3 regions of the Caballeronia sp. EK genome follow, and region 3 is predicted to be linked to each of the others. Evidence: predicted binding sites of a transcription regulator. Region 3 holds the regulator's gene; each other region holds the start of a gene.
What was found. The regulator FNR, encoded in region 3, switches genes on or off when oxygen is low (the NO sensors DNR and NnrR bind a similar motif). The targets are predictions, from matches to a motif close to TTGATNNNNATCAA.

Region 1 (7,768 bases), on a different contig from region 3:
AATGAAGTTGGCAATGAATCCGAGCCGCAGAAGTGCGGCGAGCGTGAGGATGGCCCCGACCAGTAGCGTCAGGGTTGCAGAGGCCGTCAGGAGTTCTGCCGTCGCTCCATCCGGAACCACACGGGCGAGGGCCGCTGCGGAGAGGATGGCGATGGTTGCGCTTGTGCTCACGCTGAGCGGCCGCGACGATCCCAAGATCGCGTAGATCACCATCGGAAGGAACGCGGTATACAGCCCGACCTGCACTGGCAGCCCGGCGACTGTCACGTACGCCAAGGCCTTCGGAAGTACGACCGCCGCAGCCGTCACGCCGGCAATGATATCCGGCTTGATCCACTCCTTCCGATAATCGCGGACCCACTCAAGGACCGCAATACGAAACCCGCTAGACGAATGTGTTGATGAATCTTTTCCCATAGTCACGCGGACTCCCGATCATCGTCCGGATGCTTCGTCTGCCAGCGTTAGGGTGTTTTCCACCAGTTAGTGCTGCATTTCCCAGTTCTCCCAGAAGATCATCACGTCGTCGCCCGACAGCATCCCATCGAGGAGCAACGCGCAGAAAGCAAACACCATCGTTGCAAGTATGGCACCAGGCGTCGACGCGTCATAGGGCGCATCCAAGCGCACGTTATCGGCATTTCAGGCGACTTAACCGATCCCGGTTCCCCGCCGGAGGCAATGCGGAATTCCTCAAAATTTATCAGGCGCCGGCGTGCAACAACGCTTAAGAAATGCCGGCGCATCCCCCGCATCGCGTATGGGTTCGCTTGCAAGCCGATGGTCGAAGGCGAGCGTCGGGAGGCGGCTAGTGGGCCGATTTGGCCTTTTTCCTCACAGGCGATTTTTGTGTGCGTTCCTCGGTTCCGTGCGCGGCGACGGGCACGAACCTGTAGGGGTAGTCCGGTTCGAGAAAGTCTCCCGCGCTCCGCCGCTGCGGCAACTTCACGTGTTCCCGCGGCACGCTCTCGTAAGGTACCTTGCTGAGCAGATGGCGGATGATAGTCAGGCGGGCCCGCTTCTTGTCGTCGGAGCGGGCTACATACCACGGTGAAAATTCAGTGTCAGTCTTCGCGAACATTTCGTCGCGTGCCTTCGAATAGTCGTACCATCGCCGATACGATTCGAGGTCCATCGGCGAGAGCTTCCAAACCTTACGCTCATCGTATATGCGCGCTTCGAGGCGCCGTGTCTGCTCCGCAGGACTGACCTCCAGCCAGTACTTGATCAGGATAACCCCCGAATCAATGATGGCGCGCTCGACGAGCGGCGTCGCAAACAGGAACTCCTGCACCTCACACTCCGTGCAGAAACCCATCACGCGCTCAACGCCCGCGCGGTTGTACCAGCTGCGGTCGAAAATCACGACCTCGCCAGCCGCCGGCAGGTGCGGAACATAGCGTTGCATGTACATCTGGCTCTTTTCGCGAGCGGTGGGCGCGGGCAGCGCGATGACCCGGAAAATGCGTGGGCTAACGCGCTCGGTGATCGCTTTGATTGTTCCGCCCTTGCCCGCACCGTCGCGTCCCTCGAACAAGACGCAGATTTTCGCGCCGCTATGCACGACCCATTCCTGCATCTTGACCAATTCGCCATGGAGCCGGCGCAGGTCCTTCAAATACGCGTGCGTGCTGAGCTTCGCCGAATCGCCGTTTTTAGCTTCTTTCGGAGTGTCATCCATGGCTTCTCTCCCTGAAAATGCGGCGATCCCGCCCATCTGTGTACCCTAATGCAATCGCGGCGTCCTCGCGCCTCGGGGCAACGTGACAGGCCACGGCGAAGCTGGACCAGATGAACGCGAGTACATCCTACGAGATGGGCGCAACGCGCGTGCTGAACGCAGGTATGCGCTCTCTCTCTCCAACACTCCTGGTTTGATTTGCAGACTGTCACACGACCCAACCGAATCGATTGATATAAATCAAACGTTTTGCGATATTTAGATATCCTTTAAAGAAACCCGTCATAGATGATCTTCGCTCATGGTGCAAACTCGTTTGGCTAGAGCGGCGGTCTGGACCAAAATGCAACAGGTTAGTGAAGCGCTGAAGGTGACCGTGTTGAGGCCTCGAGCACGCGCGCAGTCCGTTAAAACCAGGCATTCGCCCGCATTCCTTAGCCACCCCGCCAAAAGCCTCGCCGCGCGGGTAGCGTTCCCATTGGGCAAGCGATCCGGATCTTCCGCACCCGTCCTATGCACTGGCGGCGTATCGTCCATGATCGCCTATTCGTTGGAAGCCATTCCTTGCTGCGTACCGTTTTGGTTCAAGCCTGTCAGCACGTTTGGCTCGTTGGGCGTTACAACGCGTTTCGGTCGTTCATATGTGTTTACCACCCCTCTTCGACAGACCGTCGCTCACTCCGTTCGGCACAGAGCAAATAGTGCGAGCTAGGAGCGCCTGGTGGCATGGCGCACGCATCTGTGCAATCTTGATCTGGCACATGCCGGCTTGAGACGTCGCAGAGAACGACTTTCCTTGATTTGAGTCAACGGTGTCCGGGTCTCAGACGTCGATACTGGCAACGTCGTGCATCCCACCGGAGAAGTCCATGGCGAAGTCGATGAAAGCCGCTGTCGTGCATGCTTTTGGCGAACCCCTTCGCATCGAGGAGGTGCCTGTTCCGACCCCCGCGCGAGGCCAGATTCTCGTTAAGATCGCCGCGTCAGGCGTGTGTCACACCGACCTGCACGCAGCCGAGGGCGACTGGCCGGTCAAGCCCGCGTTGCCGTTCATTCCCGGGCACGAGGGCGTTGGCTATGTCTCGGCCGTCGGCGCCGACGTCAAGAGCGTCAAGGAAGGAGATCGCGTCGGCGTGCCGTGGCTGTACTCCGCGTGCGGTCGCTGCGAGCATTGTCTGAGCGGCTGGGAGACGCTCTGTCACGATCAGCAGAACACGGGCTATTCTGTGAACGGCGGATACGCCGAGTACGTGCTCGCTGATCCGAACTATGTCGGCCATCTGCCGTCGAAAGTCGGCTTCGAGGAGATCGCGCCAATCCTGTGCGCTGGCGTCACCGTGTACAAGGGCATTCGCATGACCGACACGCGGCCCGGACAATGGCTTGCGATCTCGGGTATCGGCGGCCTTGGTCACGTCGCGGTTCAATACGCCATTGCGATGGGCCTGCATGTCGCCGCCATCGACGTGGAGCCCGCGAAGCTCGCGCTCGCACGCGATCTGGGAGCGACGCTCGTCATCGACGGCTCGACCGATGACCCCGCGGCCGTGATCCAAAAGGAGATCGGCGGCGCACACGGCGTACTGGTCACGGCAGTCTCGCGCAGCGCATTCGCGCAGGCGCTCGGCATGGTGCGCCGCGGCGGAACCATATCGCTGAACAGGCTGCCTCCCGGAGATTTCCCGCTCCCGATCTTCTCGACGGTGCTCAACGGAATTACCGTCCGGGGCTCGATCGTCGGGACGCGGCGGGACTTGCAGGAGTCGCTGGAATTCGCTGCTGAGGGCAAAGTCCGCGCCCGGATTCATCCCGACCGGCTCGAAAACATCAATTCGGTATTCACCGATCTCAGAAACGGCAAGGTGGACGGCCGTGTGGTGCTGACGATCGATTGAACGGCGATGTCCCATCGAGGCGCGGTCGTCGACATCGGATTTGACGACCCACCCGTACCGCTCGTCGAAGATTCGCCTGCAATCCAAAGCTCGGTATCCGCACAGGTCACCGGCACATCGATCGAGCACCGGGCCGTGGATGAAAGCTCCGGCGCAGCATTGCACCTGACGCATCCTTATTTGCATCCGAGGAATTTGAACGCTGGAGCAAAGCGTCTGCGCAGGCTTCAATGGAATGAGGCGAAGACTGTCCCAAAGTCGGTGCGCCGATCGCGCGGTTACGCAGCCAGGTCACTGCACCGAGCCGTCTTTCGCCGCCGCTCCCCGGTGGCGCGGTGTCAGCGGCGGTAGCGCGCCGAAGTGTCCCTGTCGTTCTTCATGCCAAGCCGAAATCGCTTCGGCAATATCTTGAGTGTCGAATATGGCGCTCTGCAGTAAGGCCATATGTCGCAACGAGTCAGACGTACTATGATCGCGCGCGAAGTTCATCGCAGTCTTGCACCCGGCAACGGCTAGCGGGGACTGGGACGCGATGGTCCGGGCCAGTTCCATCGCGTGTCGGAGGAGCGCCTCGGCATCGGGCAACACGGCGTTCACCAAGCCGACGGCCAATGCACGCTCGGCGCTCAACCGTTCACTGGTGTAAGCCATCTGACGAGCCACGCCGGCGGGAATGATCTTAGGCAGGCGTTGGAGCACGCCAAGGTCGGCCGTCATGCCGATCTGCGTTTCCTGAAGAGCAAAGAATGCATCCGTTGTGCACGCGCGAATGTCGCACGCGACGGCGAGATCGAGGCCCCCGCCGATGCACCCGCCCTGGATTGCACAGATGACGGGAAACCGGACCTGATCGAGCGTGTCGAAGCAATCTATCAGGTTTCTCAACGCGTGCTGGAAGCCCAACCGCGCCCGTGGACTGCTGTTGTCAAACGCATCCGTTGTGGCGGTGAACACCTCGAGCGCCATGCCGGCCGAAAAATGTTTTCCGGTGGAACTGATGACGAGGGCACGGGTGTCGCCCGCGTCATCGAGCGTCAGCACGGCGTCGCGCAGCCCAGTGAAGAAGCTGGGACCCATCGCATTGAGTCGCTCGGGGCGGTTCAGCCGTAGATGTGCGATGCCGGATTCGGTGCTGATCTGAAAGTATTCGTTATCCATTGATAGCTTGAGAAATTCAATTTAATTCGTCTGTCTGTCGCATCTCAACGCAGCAGCATCGCACATACCGCCAGACCGGCCACATAGGTCCCAAATGCTCCAACGAACCGGAAGGGATTGGGTTTAGCCATCGTGGGCCAAGCGATAAGGCCAATGACGAGCACGCAGCGGTACGCGGTTGCCGCGACGATCAGCGACTCTACCGCCATCGAAGGCGATCGCGCGCCAAGGTAGAGAAACAGCATTGCGAGGAATGGCGCGTATTCGGCTGTGTTGGCATGAGCTCGAATGAGCTTGTGTAGTCGGTTCGCGGGGTCCGCCTCGCAGCCAATATAGGTACCTTCGCGAAAACGCATCACTGAGATGGACAACCCGAGGCCGAAGAGTAGTAGCCCAAGAACCATCACGCATGAGAGAGCAACAGTGTTCATTTGACCAAGCCTCCTCGGCGGGAAACAACGAACGCCTGTTGGCAAGCAGCGTTCGCGTGTCGTTCATTCGATTACGATGATTACGCGAGCTCCACGTCGATGGTCGACTGGGCGAGGCTGATCTCGCCCAAATACACGCTTTCCCCCAACTCGCATTTCCGCCACGCTTTGCCGAGCGCATGACGGATTTCGACACGGTAAATTCCACTTCCCTTGGCCAGGCCGCCGAACCGGAAATCACCGAAATCGTCCGAAACGGTTTCAGCCAGCTTTTGATCGCCGACATACAGGGCGACCGCGGCACCCGGTACGCACTCGACCACGTCGCCTATACGAGTGCTGACGCTTGCGCCGATGAAACAGGTTTCCCAACGCTCCAGGCCGCTGTACCACACACGGGGCTGCGTGCTCAAGTTCGGCCGTAGTACTTTGAGGCCCTCACGTCGGGCCCTTTCGGCCATCGCTGCGTCATCGATCTTGACCGTCTCGAAAACGTCGGTAGGGCATGACTGCTGGCAGCGCGGCTGAGGCCAGCCCTGGTCGAGCAGATGAGCATCAAAAATCCACGTCTGCGGCAGTTGCAGTTCTTCGTTCCAGACGATGGCTTGGTACGGGCACGACTTCACGATGTCTCTGCGGCCCCGCGCCTTCTCCGGATCGATGATGACGATGCCGTCGGCGCGCTTGCGAATGGCGTCGCCGCCTACCCGCATGCATGGCGCTTCGTCGCAGTGGTTGCACATCACCGGCAGATAGGTGGTCTCTACCATATGCGAGTCGCCCTGAACACGGCGCAATATGCGCAGGGGGCTGACGGCATCTGCCGCGGCGGGCGCGGCATACCCGGGGAAGTCATTGCCGACATGCTCATCCCGCCCGGCGATAACGCAGTTCTGGCAGTTTTCGCACCGCCCAACTTTGATAATTAGGTTCCACTTGTTCACTCTATGTTCCTCACGCTGCGCGACCGAGCAAGAACGCCTCGGCACTTCTCCACTTTTCGACCTGTACGAGGCAGGAGTTGGGGCTCATGCTGCTTGTGCCGGCGGTTTGCGGCCGGTCAGGGGTAAGCATATTCATGCAACCGCCGATTTCGACGCGCTCGCCATCGATCTCAATCAGCTTGAATTCGGCGCTCGCCTCGTACGACTTGACCACTCCCGCATTGACCAGGGGCGAGACGTCGGCCGCGCAAATCACGGCGCCCCGGTCGTTATGAACCTTGACGAGGTCGCGATGCGAAATGCCCCGGATGGCCGCGTCTACCCGACTCAGTCTCAGCAGCCAGAAGCGGTGGCCGCCGAGCAGTGCGCGATGGTCTTCGACGCTGTTGACGGAGGAATTCTTTCCGTCGCAATGGGTATGGAAGCTGTAACGGCTGTGGGTGGCGATCAACTGCAGCGGATAGCGCTGAGCCTGTTCCGAGCGCAATCCTTCCCAAGAAGGGATGTATCGGTTGAGCGCGGGCCGCTCGGGGTTGTCTGCCGTGTGCCGCTTAAGGAGCTCGGGTACGAATTCCAGCTTGCCACTCGGCGTCTGCAGACCCATGCCGAATTTTTCGGCGAACTGAGACGGTAGCGGATGAGGTTCTTGCAGGTCCTTGCGCCGCCCCTCCGCGAACCAACGCATGTCCACCGGATGGCGTAGCTCGGGCTTCTCGGGTGGCACGACAAAATAGCCCTTGCGGCAGAATTCGCGCCACGAAAGATGATCGGGCAAATCCGACGAGTCGAAAACCCGCTTGACCCAGTCCAGTTCGCGGCATCCCTCGGTGAACACGCCGCCCAAGCCAAGCCGCGTCATGATGGCGGTGAAAATGTCGTAGTCCGAACGGGATTCACCCAGAGGCTCAATGCACTTGTGCTGCAGCGTCACCATGCGATGATTCACCGTGCCGTGTCCATGGTGCGCATAGCCACCGGAATTCGACCATTCACCGATGTCCCAGCGCTCCAGCGGAGTACACGCTGGCAGGATGATGTCGGCAAACTGCGCCTCGCCCTCCATCCAGATCGACTGGTTGATTACGCACTCAATGCTTGGGTGCCGGTAAGCCTCGGCCCAGCGTCCGGAATTCGTCACTGTGCTAAACGCGGACCCGCCGTAACGATAAATCATGTGGATCAGCGAATACCCGGGCATGGGGTAGCTGAACGGTGCGAACTGGGCTTCCTGGGAAATGCCGTCCCAAAGATAGCCAATCGCATGGCCGTTGATGATGGCATCGGGCAGTTGCTGCCGCGGCACCATTTGCTTGACCGGGTTCATGGTCAGGATGTGCGGCATGCGCTGGTAATTGTTGACCGCATTAGCGGTCCAGGCGAGGTCGCCGGAAATGCCGCCATCCGCATAGCCAGGAAAATAGAAATGGAGGTCGTGTGGTGCACCGACTTCAAGACAGCCGAAATTGACCCCCGGCTTACCCCAACCCCGCATCGCCATCATCATGATCATGCAGCGCGCCCACTGCGCTCCGGTCGCGCCACGGCCCGCGCCACCGAATCCCGCGCCCGTCATTCCGACGGCGAGATGGACCTTCTTGTTTCCCCATAGGCGCGCCAGCGCCCGGACGTCCTTGGCGGGCACGCCGGTCTCGCTCTCCT
Region 2 (7,768 bases), on a different contig from region 3:
TGAACTCGTCGTAGGCGAGACCGAGCACGTCCATCTCGACACCCGCCGTGACGAGCGCGACCACCGGCTTCTTGTACTGCGGAATGCCGGGCGTCGTATGCAGCGCGATCGCGTCCCACACCTGCTCGATCTCGTATTCGCCGATGCCATGCTGACGCAGGAAATCGCGCGCGGCGTTCGCGCCGTCGACTTCGAAGCGATCGTGCGCGCTGCTGTACGCTTCGGTCAGTCCCATGTCATGGAACATCGCGCCGATGTAGAGCAGTTCGGGATCGTATTTCAGTTGCTTGCGTTCGCCCGCGAGCGCGCCGAACAGGAACACGCGACGCGAATGGTTATAGAGCAGATCGGGCTCGGTATCGCGCACGAGTTGCGTGGCTTCGCGTGCCATCTGGCTGTCGGGAATCCTGATGCCTGCGATGATTTCGCTCATGAGTATGGCTCCGTGATAAGGGTCGATCGAAGACGCGAATGCCTGTGCGTTGTTAAAATCGCGCAGCGCGTCGGATGCCTTTAGTCTCGTCAAAACGCCTTCACGTCTCAATCGAAACGACGCGTCGAACCCTGCCAGGCGCACGCCGTCTTCTGCCATGTGGGCTCATCACGGACCTTCCATTCGATGCGTACAGTTGCGATCGCAATCTTCCAGGGCGTGCAGGCGCTCGATGTGGCCGGTCCCGTCGATGTGTTCGCGGAAGCGAACGGCTTCATTGCGCCATCGAGCGCATACGAGATCACGCTCGTCGGTCCGGAAGAGCGCATCGTGCGCGCCTCGAACGGCACGCGGCTCGTCGCGGATCTGTCTTTCGACGAAGCGGACCGGCGCTACGGCACCGCGCTCGTCGCGGGCGGCCCGGCGCTTCCCGTCGATGATCCCGATCCCCGTCTGACCGCCTGGCTCGCCGATGTCGCATCGCACTGCGAGCGCTACGGCTCGATCTGCACGGGCGCGTTCGCGCTCGGACACGCGGGCCTGCTCGACGGCCGCGATGTGACTACGCACTGGCAGAACGCTCCGCGCCTCGCGGAGCGTTTTCCTCGCGCACGCGTCGAGCTGGATCGCATCTACATGCGCGACGGCAGGCTCGTCACGTCGGCGGGCGTGACGGCGGGCATCGATGTCGCGCTCGCGCTCGTCGCCGAAGATCACGGCGCGCAGGTCGCGCTAGCGGTCGCGAAGCGCCTCGTCGTGTTCGCGCAGCGGCGCGGCGGCCAGTCGCAATTCAGCCCGTATCTGAGCGCGCCCGCCGACGAAACATCGCCGGTCGCGAAAGTGCAGGCGTATGTGATGGAGCATATCGGCGAGCGGCTGTCGGTCGCGCAACTGGCGAGCGTCGCCGGCATGAGCGAGCGCAACTTCGCGCGCGCCTTCGTGCAGCTCGCGCAGATGACGCCGCATGAGTTCGTCGAACGCGCGCGTGTCGACGCGGCCCGCAATGTGCTCGAAAGTAGCGACACGCCGCTGAAAACCGTCGCCTACGATTGCGGGTTCGGCACGGCGGATCGCATGCGGCTCGTGTTCACGCGGCGGCTCGGCGTGTCGCCGAACGACTATCGGCTGAGTTTTCGCACGCGCTTTACGAAGTGACTGGCGGAATCGCGCGCCGACGTGTCACGCCGAGTTCGTTAAAATTCGTGATGAACGCGGCACGTGCGGCAGTGTGCGCGCGCCGCAGAATCCACCCTCGACATATCGGAACAGCGAATGACGAAACATGAGACCGCCATGCAAGATCCCTACGAACGACGCGCGTTGCTGCTGCACCTCGGCGACGTGCTTGAGTCGGTGTTTTGCCTGAGCCAATGCGCCGACGAATACGCGAGCATCGGCGAAGCGGTGAAGGGCAACGAGGCGCTTGCAGGCTTCACGCTGCTCGGCTTCATCGACCCGAAGATGGCGCCGCGCGATTTCATCCGCCGTGCATCGGGCGCGTTCTTCGTGTGGCCGAAAGCCCTCCTCGACGAAACGCTCAATCGCCCGCTGCTCGCCAACACCGTGAAGCACGATCTCTTCGCGGACAACGCAAAAGGCTGGGGTGCGTACGTGGAAGAGCGTCGCAAGGAAGTGCCGTGGTTCGGCGAGGCGTTGCCGGAGATTGCGGAGAGCGCGGAGCCTGCGCATGCGGCGAGCACTCCGGCTCCCGTTCCCGCTTCCGCACCCGCTCCTCAGAAGCAGAAGGGCAAGGCCAAGTCCGAGAAGCCATCGCGCTATTCGACATGGCCGTGGCCCGACAAGCCCGCCGACGCGTAACCTTATTGCTTCTTGCCCATGCCGCTTGCGCCCGCATCGAAGCCGATTCCGTTCGGCCGGTCGGGCGCGGCGCCTTTGCCCGATGACGTCTTGCCCGGACGTGTCTTGAGCGCATCGCTCGCGTTCGCGGCCGCAGTCGCAGGCGGCGTGACGTTTTTCTCCTGATACGCGGGCGTGCTGTCGTATTGGAGCTGTTTCGGTTTTTGCGGCGCTTGCTGAGCGCTCGCCACGACGGCCAGCGTGCCGCCGAGCAGAATCCCCGTCATGCGCCCGAGTGTGCCGATTGTGGGTCTCATCTGCGGCCTCCGTTTATCCCTTGTACTTTCCCTTGATCTAGCAAAGCGCGGACCCGCCGCTTGCGGCGTTCGACCGCACGATTGTCGTTGCTCAAGCCTTGTCGCCGTTGGCTGTGCGCGCGTGCTTATGCGTTGAGCCCGGTCAATGGCGCGTGCGCGCCCGCCCGCGAGAATCCCCGTATTTAACGTGGGAAAGATAGAAATGAAGAAAGTCTTCGGGGCAATGGTGATGGCATGCGCGTCCTTGTTTGCGGGCAGGGCGCACGCGGCGGGCGACGCACCGTCGAGCGATTCGATGAGCGGCATTCACGCGGGCGACATTCTGGTGCGCCTGCGCGCGATCAGCATCCAGCCGGATGTGCACGCGGGCGGCGCGCTCGGCACGCTCGGTGTCGATGTGAACAACGCGATCGTGCCCGAACTCGATTTCACCTACATGATCCGCGACGAGATCGGCGTCGAACTGATTCTTGCCACGTCGCGGCATCAGGTGACGTCGAATATCGGCGGGCTTGGCGGCGTGAACGTGCTGCCGCCGACGCTGCTCCTGCAATATCACTTCAATCACGCGGGCCGTGTGCGTCCGTATGTCGGCGCGGGGGTGAACTACACGGTTTTCTATAACGACAAGCTGAAGGCGGGCGACACGCCGGTGTCGATCAGACACAGCAGCTTCGGCCCGGCGTTGCAGGCGGGCGTCGATGTGCAGGTCGCGAAGAATCTCTTCGTCAACGCGGACCTGAAGAAGATCTGGATGCGCACGAGCGCGTCGGCGGACGGCGCCGATCTCGGCTCGCTCAAGATCGATCCGTGGGTCGTGGGTATCGGCGTCGGCATGAAGTTCTGACGCGCGCGTTTTCCCGGCGAGTGTGCGCCGCCCCGCGTTCCGTCTGGAAATTGGCGGAAGATACCGGTGCTTCTGGCGTGGACGGTTTCGCGGTCGCGGTATCCTTTGCAGCAGGCCCGGCGCAGACTCGCGCCGCTCGCGCATGCGCGAACGGTGCGTGAGCTGCAACGACTAATAAAACCGCATCGGGGAACTGCAAGCCAATGAGACCTTCCACTTACGCGGGAATCGCTCTGCTCGCGGCGTGTGGCGCCGCCGCCGCGCAACAGCCGCTCGCCCTGCCCGGACGCAGCCAGAGCGCGTGGCAGCAATCGGTCGATAACGCCGCCTGCTACGGTTATGCCAATCAGACGACCAAGGTGAACGTCGCGCGCGAGCCACAGACGCCGCCACGCGACGCCCAGCGCGAAACGCGCGTGCTGACGCCGCCGCGTCCGCTCGAACCGCCTTTGCCGGCGGGCGCGTCGGGAGCACTCGCGGCTTCCGCTGCCGCGCCGGCATCGGGTGCTTCGGCGGCGATCGCGGCATCGAGCTTGCCGCCGGGGAGAGTCTCGGGTGCGTCCGGATTGCCCGGCGCGTCCGGTCCGATGCCCGGCATGCCTGCGGTGCCCGCATCGATGGCGGCTGGCGCGTCCGGCGCATCGGATGCGATCTACGGCGGCGACATGAAGATGCCGCCGCTGCCGCCGCCCGAACCGCCGATGACGCGCTACTGGCGCGCGTACAGCGAGTGCATGCAGAATCGCGGCTACTTCACGCGATGAACCGTCACAGCGCCGCATGAATGCCCAGCCGACCCACGAAGGCGGATGCGCATGCGGCGCGGTGCGCGTGCGTGTGCTGGGCGAACCGAAGGAAGTGAATTTGTGCCACTGCATGACGTGCCGGCGCATTCACGGCGCGCCGTTCGGCGTCTATGCGATCTTTCCGCGCGACGCGTTTCAGGTCACGGGCGACACGGTGGCATGGGAAAGTTCGACGACAGGCAAACGCCATCACTGTCCGTCGTGCGGCTCGCCGGTCTATCTGGCGTTCGATGGCGTCGATGAGATCGAAGTGCCGACCGGCATCTTCGACGAGACCGGTCTTTATCCGCCGCAGTACGAAATCTGGTGCAAGAGCGCCGAGCCCTGGCACGACGCGCAAGGGCGGCCGCGCTTTGCACGCGGCGCGCCCTGATCAAACCATCAGCACTCGACGATCGCCTTCACGACGCCCGCCTTCGGATCGAGCAGCGACGCGAATTGCTCGGGCACATCACTCAACGTCAGGCGATGCGTGTTGAGCGCATCGGTGGGCACTTCGCCCTTGCGCATCGCCGCGAGCACGGTCTCGAAGTCTTCGGGCGTCGCGTTGCGGCTCGCGAGCAGCGTCGCCTCGCGCTTGTGGAACTCGGGATCGGCGAACGAGATGCGATCCGGAACGATCGACACCAGCACGTACTTCCCGCCGTGCGCGATGAACTCGAAGCCGCGTTCCATCGCGCGCGAATTGCCGGTCGCGTCGAAGACCACATCGAAGAATTCGCCGTTCGTGAGCGTCGATAGCGCTGCCTTGTCGTGCTCGCCGATCTGCACGGTGGCATCCACTTTCAGCTCGCGCTTGCAGAACGCGAGGCGATCTTCGCGGGTGTCGAGCGCGGTCACGTTCGCGCCGCGCAGACGCGAGAACGTGATGGCCGCCATGCCGATCGGACCCGTGCCGACGACCAGCACGCGCTGACCCGGCTTCACGTCCGCGCGGCGCACGGCGTGCGCGCCGATCGCGAGGAATTCGATCATCGCGGCCTGATCGAGCGTGACGCCCTCGGCCTTGTGGACGAATTGCGCGGGCAGATTCAGATATTCGGTGAACGCGCCGTCGCGATGCACGCCGAGCACCTGGATGTTCACGCAGCAGTTGGTCTTGCCCTGACGGCACGCGATGCACTCGCCGCACGACAGATAGGGCATCACGTAGACGGTGTCGCCCGCCTTCAGGCCGCTCGCCGGGTCCGCTTCCTCGATCACGCCGGACAACTCGTGGCCCATCACTCGCGGATACGAGAGATAGGGCTGATTGCCGGTGAAGATGTGCAGGTCCGTGCCGCACACGCCGACGCGCTTCACGCGCAACAGCACTTCGTTCTCGCCGCGCCGCGGCTTCTCGCGCTGTTCGGCTTTCAGGGTTCCGGGCGTTTCGCAGATGACGGTCAGCATGCTTTTGTCTCGTGGTGTCTTTGGAGTGGGGCGTCCGACAATCTAACGATGCCCGGCGATTTGGTCAAGCCAATTTCGATATCTAAAAAGTGGTAAGGCCAGAATCGCGGCCAGCGGCGCGTGCGGTTTCGCTCTATATTTCCACCAGAGCGAACCCCGCAAAACACGCAAAAAGGACGGCACGTGCAGCAGCTTCATGAATTCGTCGAGCGGCATCCGCGGCTTTTCGTACTGTCGGGAGCGGGCATCAGCACCGAGTCGGGCATTCCCTGTTATCGCGACCGCGAAGGCCAACGCAAGGGCCGTGCGCCGATATTGCTGAAAGACTTTCTCGGCTCGGAGTACGCGCGCCGCCGCTATTGGGCGCGCAGTCTCATCGGCTGGCCGGTCGTGCAGAACGCGCAGCCGAACGCCGCGCATCACGCGCTGCGGGCGCTCGATGCGCGCTCGCGCGTGCATCGGCTCGTCACGCAGAATGTCGATGGGCTGCACATTCGTGCGGGCAATCCCGATGTGATCGAGTTGCACGGCAATATCGGGCGGGTGCGCTGCATCGAATGCGGCGAGCGGCATACGCGGGCGGCGGTGCAGCGCACGCTCGAAGCGGCGAATCCGGATTTCGTCGGTTACACGGCGCCTGCGGTGCCGGACGGCGATGCGCATATCGAGGATCTCGACTTCGCATCGTTCGATGTACCCGGCTGCACGCGCTGCGGCGGCGTGCTCAAGCCCGACGTGGTGTTCTTCGGCGAGAGCGTGCCGCGCGTGCTCGTCGACGATGCGGCGCGCTCGCTCGAAGCCGCCGACGCGATGCTCGTCGTCGGTTCGTCGCTGATGGTGTACTCGGGCTATCGCTTCTGCGAATGGGCCGCGAAGAGCGGCAAGCCGATCGCCGCGATCAACATCGGCAAGACGCGCGCCGATGCGCTCCTCGCGCTCAAAGTCGAAGCGCCGTGCTCGGAGGCGCTCGAGCGACTGATCGAGCGCCTCGATGCGCGGCCGGTGGCGGGCTAGCGGTTACTTCGATTCGCGCGAAAGCGCTTCGATGCCTTCGAGCAGGCGCTCGGCGTCCGACATGCGCGAGAACAGGGCGGGCGTCACGCGCACGACTTCGCCCGAGTCGGGACCGGGGCGCGTCACCGTGAACACGCCGAAGCGCTCGCGCAGCGCGGCGACGATCGCATCGCAGCCTGCTTTCGTCGCGCGTCCGTGCAGCCGGAAGGCAGTGATGCCGGCAGTCATCGACGGATCATCCGGCGTCATGATCTGCACGCCGGGCAGCGCGCGCGCGGGTTTCGCCCAGGCATCGCGCAAGGCACGCAGGCGCGCTTCCTTCGCCTTCGAGCCGATCGCCCGATGCACATCCAGCGCCGCGGGCAGCGTGAACCACGCGGCGAAGTTCGGCGAGCCGGTGTGCACGCGCGCGCGGATATCGTCGGCGGGCCAGGTGCGGTCGCCGAAATATGGATCGATCGATGCGACGTGTCCCTTACGGATATAGATCGCGCCGCAGCCGAGCGGCGCGCCGATCCACTTGTGCAGATTCAGCGCGGCGAACGGTGCGTTCAGGCCGGGCACGTCGAAATCGAGCTGGCCCCACGAATGCGCCGCATCGACGATCACGTCCGCGCCCGCTTCTTTCGCCATCGCCGATATGTCCGCGACCGGCAGCACGAGACCCGTCGCGAAGCACACATGCGAGAGCAGCACGAGCCGCGTGCGCGGATGCGCGCTCAAGGCCTTCGCGTAGGTTTCGAGAACGGCTTCGAGCGTGGCCGGCTCGGGCATCGTGATGCGCACGGGCGTGACGCCGCGCCGCTCGCGCAGCCATTCCATCGCGTCCTTGCCGCAGGGGTAGTCGAGATCGCTGTAGAGCACGGTGTCGCCGGGCGCCAGACGGTTGTAGCCGCTGATGAGCGCGAGCAGCGCTTCGGTCGCGTTGCGCGTCAGCTCGATTTCTTCGACCGCGCAGCCCATTTCCCTCGCGACGCGCTCGCGCAAGCCCTGATACAGCGTCATCAGATGCGGACGGATCAGCAGCGTTGTCTCGTAGTTCACGCGCTCGGTCCAGTGATGGAACATCGCCTTGACCGGCTCGGTCATCGCACCCCAGAAGCCGTTCTCCAGATTGATCAGCGCATCCGATTGCCGCCACAGTCCGCGCACCGCGTCCCAG
Region 3 (7,768 bases):
GGACGAGCGGCCGGCCCCCGATGCTCGCGATTATTGTCTGCGGCGGCTTAATACGGGAAAAGATCGTCGGGGGACGGCTAGGATTTGGCGGAACGGTCGGTCTCGCTCCCGTGCGCCCTTCCCTCTGAGTTAAGCACACGCCGGAGAAAAGTAAAAAAGCTTAAATCGGATAAGCCGACAAAAATTGAACGGTTAGGCTTATTGCTTACGGAATGAAGGGCATCACAAGTGCCACTCCACCGAAAACATAGAACCTGAGAGAACGATGACCCAATCAGAAAATGTCATCTACAAAGGCCATGTGCTGAGCGCGACCGCCGTGCTGGAGCAGGACCGCTATGCGGCGATGCTCATCGTCCGGGAACCGGACGGCACGCGCCGCTCAAGCGGCATGCTCGGCGAATTCACCAGCGCGACCGGCGCGGTCCGCTACGCATTTGCGTATGGCATGGCCGAAATCGATCACCGGCAGTCCATGCAGCACCCGCGCCCTTCCAGCGGCGCCCGCGTTGACCAGCACGCCTGATCCCGGGCGCAACTCGCGGCACGCACGCCGCCCGCGCCTCCGACCATTCCGACAAGTCAAATCTATGATCATCTATCATCGGGGAGCGGCTTTTCAGCCCTCCGTCACTCGTGTGGGCAATGCGTTCGTCGCGACCGCGTCGATTCTGGAAGAGGACGGCCACGCCACCTCGCTCGGCAATCTCGGCGCGTTCGCAAGCAAGGACGGCGCGCTCGGTTTCGCGGTGCGCTGCGCGACCGCCTTTCTCGATGGCGACGAACTGCCCATGCCGCCTTTCCGGCTGACTACGCAATAGCATTGCAACGCGTCGCACGTTGCTTGCGCGCCTGCCCCTTGCAACGATGACGAACGCACCCGCAACCGAACCCGTCGATCCACGCGCGCCGCTCTCGCCCTCGCTGCAAACGGATGCGTCTTTCCGGCTTCTCGTGGAGGCCGTCGAAGACTATGCGATCTTCCTGCTCGACGCGCACGGCAACGTCGCGACATGGAACAACGGCGCAAAAAGGATCAAGGGCTATGACGCGCGGGAAATCGTCGGCCGTCATTTTTCCGTCTTTTATCCGCCCGAGGACATCGCGGCAGGCAAACCGCAGAGCGAACTCGCGATAGCGGCGCAGGCCGGGCGCGTCGAAGACGAAGGCTGGCGCATTCGCAAGGATGCGAGCCGCTTCTGGGCGAACGTCGTCATCACCGCGCTGCACGACGCGCACGGCAATCTGCTCGGCTTCGCCAAGGTCACGCGCGACATGACCGACCGGTTGCGGCTCACCGAACTGCAACACGCGCGCGAACTCTCCGCGCACGTTCAGAGCGCACTCGAAAACGAGCGCGCGTCGATCGCCCGCGAATTGCACGACGATCTCGGCCAGCAACTCGCCGCGCTGAAGATGCAGATCTCCCTTCTCGACACCGGCGCGCACGATGCGCATATCGCGAAGCAATCGCTCGCGCAGATCGACACGATCATCGGATCGGTGCGGCGCATCGCGGCAGGCCTGCGCCCGCCCGTGCTCGACGACCTCGGTCTCTTCGCCGCGATCGACTGGCTCGCCTGCGACTTTCGCCGGCGCTACGATCTGACGATTCATCTGGATCTCGAAGGCGAGGAAGACGGATTCGACACGACCGCCTCCACCTCGGTCTTCCGGCTGGTTCAGGAAGCGCTCACGAACATCGTGCGCCATGCGCGGGCCAGCGAGGCGCGCATCGCGATCGTCTGCGCGCAGTCGCGCTGCACGCTGACCATAGAAGACGACGGCTGCGGCGCCGATGTCACGCGCGGGCGCACCGCCGGCGCGTTCGGCCTGCTCGGCATGGGCGAGCGCGTGCGTCAACTTGGCGGCGTCATCGCGTTTCGCAGCGCGCCCGGCGAAGGCTTTCGCATTCGCGCGGAGATTCCGCTCGGGCATCGCGCCGGCGACGGCTTCCCTTGATTTGAGTCAACCGCTACGAGGCTGTCGTCGGTAAACTCGAACTCCGCGCGAGTCGGTCGACAAAAGGAATCGCATCGATGACGATAAGAGTGCTGATTGCCGATGACCATGCACTCGTGCGCGACGGCCTGCGCCACATTCTCGCGAACGCACACGGCTTCGAGGTCGCCGGCGAAGCGAGCGACGGACCGGCTACCCTCGCGCTCACACGCGCAACCGATGCCGACGTGCTCGTGCTCGATCTCTCGATGCCGGGCCGCGGCGGCCTCGACCTGCTCAAGCAGATCAAGGACGAAAAGCCCGCCATGCGCATCCTCGTGCTCACCATGCACGCTGAACAGCAATACGCCGCGCGCGCCTTCAAGGCGGGGGCGTCGGGATACATCACCAAGGAAAGCGCGAGCGCGGAACTGGTCGCGGCGGTCGGCAAGGTCGCGTCGGGCGGCGTCTACGTGAGCCTCGCGATGGCCGAACGCTTCGCGCAGAGCCTCAGCGAACCCGCCGACGCGCTGCCGCATCAGCGTCTGTCGAACCGCGAGTTCGAGGTGTTCCGGCGCTTGTGCGCGGGTGAGTCGATCAGCGATATCGGCGAGGCGCTGTGCGTGAGCGCAAAGACCGTCAGCACCTACAAGGCGCGCATCCTCGACAAGATGCGCATGCCGCACGAAGCAGCGCTCGTGCGTTACGCGGTGCGCCATCAGCTCTTCGACGACGACGGCGCCTGATCCCGATCGACGCGTGTCAGCGTTTCCCTACACGGCTTCCCGAACGCCTACAGTACGATCCGCCTGCGCCGATTTATTTTCGAGATGAAGCAGCCAATAATCCGAGGCGTGGCATTCAGGATCGCGCATCGATGCGCGATCCGCTCGACAGGAGGCGCAGCATGATTCCCGCGAGCGCAGAGACTCTCGGCACGAGAGCCGAGGTGAAGCGCACGAACACACGTTGTTCGACATGCTCGATGCAGCGCATCTGCATGCCGTCGGATCTATCGCCGGTCGATTACGAACGTCTCGACGCGATCATCTGCTCGACGCGTTCCGTGCGGCGCGGCGAAACGCTCTTCCGTTGCAGCGATCCGTTCCAGAGTCTCTACGCGGTGCGCAGCGGGTGCTTCAAGACCGTCGTCATGCACCGCGAAGGCCACGAGCAGGTCACGGGTTTTCATCTGCCGGGCGACGCGCTCGGGCTCGACGGCGTGAGCGCCGATCGTCACACGTGCGATGCGATCGCGCTGGAAGACAGCGTCGTCTGCATCATTCCGTTCGACCTGCTCGAATTGCTGTGCCGCGAAGTCAGAGCGCTCCAGCATCACGTGCATCGCGTGATGTGCGGCGAAATCGTGCGCGAATCCAACCTCATGATGATGCTCGGCACGATGACGGCGGAGCAGCGCGTCGCGGCGTTCCTGCTCAATCTCTCGACGCGCATGAAGGCGCGCGGCTATTCGCCGGCGCAATTCGTCCTGCGCATGACGCGCGAGGAAATCGGCAGCTATCTCGGCCTGAAGATCGAAACCGTCAGCCGCATGTTCTCCAGGCTGCAGAAAGCCGGTGTGATCGATGCGCGCGGCCGCGACGTTCGGATTCTCGATCAGGCCCGGCTCGAAGAAGTCTGAGCGCGTGCCTGGCGGAAGCGGAAAAATCCGCTGCGCAGCATGACCGATGTGCCGCCGACGCGGCTCAGCACATGTTCGGCGGCCCCTTCGATCGACGAGCGATGGCTCTCGAAAGCCTGCTGTAAATCTTCCTCCCGCCACGACGCCGCGCCGAAGTGATCTTCCAGCGCCTCGGCGGAAATGGTGCACGCGATGCGCTCGCCATCGGCGAAGGCGGCGAACGTGAGTGAAGGGACATCGCCCTGATAGACGGGCGGCTGGCTGGGAAATGTGATGTTCATGCCGATACCTCGCAATGGTTTCGACCTGCGGCGCATATCCACTGAGTCTCGGCCATGAATTCGCGCTGCGTATTGATCTGGATCAATACCGCTCGCGCAGGATTCGCACGGCGTGGTCGAAGGCGTGATGCATCGCCACGGTCGGATCGGCGTCGGTGTTCCGCTGCACCGTGACCTGCTCGGAATCGCGCGTGAGAAGCACTAGTTGTGCATCGTAGACGGGTTGCCCGGACGGGTCGGGACAGGCCTTGATCGTGAGCCGGCAATCGACGATATCCGTCGCGACGCCCGCAAGCCGCACGAGTTCGACGCCCGCTTCCCGTTCGATCACGTTCGAGCCGGAAAAGCCGAGGTAGGCGATCTGCATTCCGAGGCCCATGTGATTGTTTCTCCTGTCAGGCCGCTGATCCTCACCCATCCTTGCCCTCACCATTCGACGCACGCATCAGCAGCACGGGACACGTCGAGCGTCTGACGAAAGCTTCGGCGACGCTGCCAAGCGCAAGCCGCCGCAATCCAGTCCGGCCATGCGTGCCCATCACGACGAGATCGGCGGGCATATGCGCCGCGCGTCGCTGCAGGCATTTCGCGATCGTGTCGGTCACGTTGCGCGTTTCGGCCAGTTCGGTTTCGCAGTCGATGCCCGCGGCGATCGCGCGCGCCTGCGCGGTCTCCAGCGTGCGCGTGCCGTCCTCGCGCACGCTCACGCGATACTGCGCAGGAAACGACGAAAGCGCGGCCACGTCGATGACGAAGACGATGTTCACCCTGGCGAGCGTGCCGATACGGATCGCTTCATCGAGCGCGCGTTGCGAGCATTCACTGCCATCGAGCGCAACCAGGATATTGCGGTACATCGTCTTTCGTCCTTCACGTCTGTGCGATGCGTTCGCGCACACGGCGCGGCGAACGCACTCACTCTATCGCGCTGCTCGTCTGCGCAATTGACCTGAATCAAGCGCAAGCACATCGGCGCGCGACCCCGCTTCCGTTGATCTGAGTCAAGCGACTCACGGCGGCGTCTCCTTAGACTCGGGGCCATCAACTCTCAGCGGACTCCAGGAGTCATTCGATGAGCTACAAGACGATCCTCGTGCACCTCGATACGAGCGTGCGCGCCCATCCCCGTCTGGAAACCGCGCTGCAACTCGCGAGGCAATTCGACGCGTATGTGATCGGCCTCTATTCGGTTTTCGAGCCGAACGCGCGCGCGTTCAACGTGATGGCCGGCACCGCCGCCTATTACGAAGCGCGGGCCGCCGTGCGCCGCGAACAGGCCGGCGCGCTGGAACGGCTCTTTCACGCGGAATTGAACCGTGCGGGCGTATCGGGCGAATGGCTCGCGCCAGCCGAACCCGCGGATCATGCGGTGCCGCATCACGCGCGCTGCGCCGATCTCGTGATCGCGGGCCAGGACGATCCCTCCGATCCCGAGTCCTATATAGGCGACGGCTTTCGCGAAAATCTCATCCTGTCCGCCGGACGTCCGGTGCTGCTCGTGCCCTGCACCGGTTTCTTTCCCTCCATCGGCCGGTTTCCGATGATCGCGTGGGATGGCGGCCGCGAAGCTGCGCGCGCGGTCCACGACGCGTTGCCATTGCTGAAGGCGGCCGGGCGCGCGACCATCGTCAGGGTCGATGAGAAAGCGGACGAACGCATCGCGGACGCGGACATCGCCGCTTGCATCGCGCGGCATGGCGTGGAGGTCGATATCGTGTCGGGCGCGAGCGGCGCGGATGCATCGGCGGGCGACATCCTCCTATCGCGCGCCGCCGATCTCGGCGCGGATCTCGTCGTGATGGGCGGCTACGGTCATGCGCGCTGGCGCGAACTCGTGCTCGGCGGCGCGACGCGCACCTTCCTGCAATCGATGACCGTGCCGGTGCTGATGTCGCATTGATGTGCGCCGTGTACGATAGACACGTCGACTATCGGATTTCAGGAGGCGCCATGAAAGCGGTATGCCCGCTGCACGGGCCGACGACCATCGTCCGCACGAACGCGTACGGCTTTCCGGTCTACGCGTGCTGCTGCGACGACGTGCCTTATGCCACGCCGCCGGATGCATGCACGAGGGCGCCGACGCAACGCGGCGCCCCTTCCGAGCCGCAGAAGCCCCGGCAGCCGAAACCTCGAAAGGAATGATTGCGGGGCGCGCGCAATTGCTTCAAACCGGATCGGCCTGCGCAGCGGGAATGGCGCCAGCTTTTCGCGGTGAACGGCGCGAATCGATCAGGCACACCGCCAGCATCGCGATGACGCCAGGAATGGCAATCGCGACGAAGTTCTGCTGAAGCGGCAACGCGCGGCTCACGAGAAAACCGATCACGATGGGCGCGAGAATCGCACCGCTGCGCCCGATGCCCGACGCCCAGCCGATGCCCGTCGATCGAATGGCCATCGGATAGAACTGGCCGGCGAACGCATAGGTGACGATCTGCGTGCCGATGGTCGATGCGCCCGCCAGGCCGACAAGGAAAAACAGCACACCGATCGGTACCTTCACGCCCAGCAGGCTGATGGAGATAGCCGCGAGCGCGTACATCGCGATGAGGACCTATTTGATGTTGAAGCGGTCGGCGAGCCATCCGCCGCCGATCGCACCGATCATCGCGCCGAAGTTCAGGACGAGCACGAACGTGAGGGCCGAGCCGAGGCTATGTCCGGCACTCGCCATAAGCTTTGTGAGCCATGAACTCAGCGCGTAGACCATGAAGAGGCACATGAAGAACGCGATCCACAACATGACCGTGCTCAGGCCGCGACCTTCGGCGAAGAGTCGTGCGATCGTCGAGCCGGGGACGGCTTCGCGGTCGGAGAGCGAGAAGTTGTCGCCTTGCTGCGGCACGTATGCTGGGTCGACGCGCGGAAGAATGCGTTTCAGGTTATCCGCGCGATTGTTTCGAATCAGGAACGCAAGCGACTCGGGCATGTACTTCAAAATTACGGGCGCAAGCAGAGCCGGAAAGCCCGCGGCAATGAACACCGATTGCCAGCCGTAGCGCTCGATCATCGCCTTGCCGACGAGCGCCGCAAGCATGCCGCCGATGGAATATCCGCTGAACATCACCGTCACCATCGTGCTGCGGATCTTGCGCGGCGAATACTCCGTCATCTGCGCGACGACGTTCGGCATAACACCGCCGATGCCGAGTCCCGCGAGAAAGCGGGCAATGCCGAAGATCACGGGGTCGCGTGTGAATCCCGCGGCCGCCGTGAATACGCTGAACAGCAGGAGACAAATCACGATTGCGGGCACCCGGCCGATTCTGTCGGCGATCGTTCCGAGGAACACCGCGCCGAGCATCATGCCGAGCAAGGCGGAACTCACCATGAATCCGGCGCTCGTCGGTTGAATGCCCATGTCGCTCATGATCGACGGAAGCGCGATTCCGACGACGGCGAGATCGTATCCATCGAAAATAATGATGAGCGCGCACCAGCAGAGAAGCAGCAAATGAAACTTTCTGAACCGGGCTTCGTCGCATAACTTTTGAACGTCGATATGACGCATGGTGTCTCCTTTAATGTAGGACTTGCTTTAAATCCGCGTTTTCTATTTCGATTGATTCGACGGCTCGATGCACGCGCGCGCGTTTCCCTTGCCGATTCCGAAGAGCAGCAAAAGTCGAGGCGGGCTGATGAATTCCTGCGCTGACGTTCTTATGTGTTAGTCGGCTCAGGATAGGCGAGCCGGTTATACACCGTCCAATACCGAATTGGTGCCCGGCTATACCTTTCGGGAATGAAAGAAGTTATCCGCTTTCGCTTAATTGAATTCGGCGCGAAGCCGGTCTTTCAGATCGAGCAGGTTCGTTTCATGGGTTTGCAAAACGTCCTGCAATCGCGCGGCCTGATCGATCGATCGTTCAATCGAAGTCCCGCATTGCGCGGTCGCGTCGCG

Region 1: the regulator FNR is predicted to act here: its motif matches at 2,478-2,491, upstream of adhP (alcohol dehydrogenase AdhP).
Region 2: the regulator FNR is predicted to act here: its motif matches at 2,680-2,693, upstream of IAG25_RS18940 (OmpW/AlkL family protein).

What each region holds. Positions count from the first base shown of each region.
Region 1 covers NZ_JACSUE010000025.1:23,559-31,326, reverse strand. The annotation lists gene IAG25_RS37835 (SulP family inorganic anion transporter) at 1-417, opposite strand, end outside; gene IAG25_RS37830 (hypothetical protein) at 484-624, opposite strand; gene ppk2 (polyphosphate kinase 2) at 809-1,681, opposite strand; gene adhP (alcohol dehydrogenase AdhP) at 2,551-3,576, shown strand; gene IAG25_RS37815 (enoyl-CoA hydratase-related protein) at 3,868-4,734, opposite strand; gene IAG25_RS37810 (MAPEG family protein) at 4,779-5,165, opposite strand; gene IAG25_RS37805 (4Fe-4S dicluster domain-containing protein) at 5,246-6,109, opposite strand; gene IAG25_RS37800 (molybdopterin-dependent oxidoreductase) at 6,120-7,768, opposite strand, start outside.
Region 2 covers NZ_JACSUE010000006.1:98,528-106,295, forward strand. The annotation lists gene IAG25_RS18920 (HD domain-containing protein) at 1-433, opposite strand, end outside; gene IAG25_RS18925 (GlxA family transcriptional regulator) at 620-1,588, shown strand; gene IAG25_RS18930 (hypothetical protein) at 1,727-2,251, shown strand; gene IAG25_RS18935 (hypothetical protein) at 2,254-2,547, opposite strand; gene IAG25_RS18940 (OmpW/AlkL family protein) at 2,777-3,394, shown strand; gene IAG25_RS18945 (hypothetical protein) at 3,598-4,158, shown strand; gene IAG25_RS18950 (GFA family protein) at 4,175-4,573, shown strand; gene IAG25_RS18955 (zinc-binding alcohol dehydrogenase family protein) at 4,582-5,592, opposite strand; gene IAG25_RS18960 (NAD-dependent protein deacetylase) at 5,728-6,606, shown strand; gene IAG25_RS18965 (aminotransferase class V-fold PLP-dependent enzyme) at 6,610-7,768, opposite strand, start outside.
Region 3 covers NZ_JACSUE010000002.1:886,375-894,142, forward strand. The annotation lists gene IAG25_RS08445 (hypothetical protein) at 266-526, shown strand; gene IAG25_RS08450 (hypothetical protein) at 591-821, shown strand; gene IAG25_RS08455 (PAS domain-containing sensor histidine kinase) at 868-1,962, shown strand; gene IAG25_RS08460 (response regulator) at 2,040-2,687, shown strand; gene fnr (fumarate/nitrate reduction transcriptional regulator Fnr) at 2,849-3,583, shown strand; gene IAG25_RS08470 (DUF1488 domain-containing protein) at 3,559-3,864, opposite strand; gene IAG25_RS08475 (hypothetical protein) at 3,947-4,243, opposite strand; gene IAG25_RS08480 (universal stress protein) at 4,275-4,721, opposite strand; gene IAG25_RS08485 (universal stress protein) at 4,937-5,764, shown strand; gene IAG25_RS08490 (hypothetical protein) at 5,815-6,009, shown strand; partial or broken gene IAG25_RS08495 (MFS transporter) at 6,032-7,378, opposite strand; gene IAG25_RS08500 (dynamin family protein) at 7,634-7,768, opposite strand, start outside.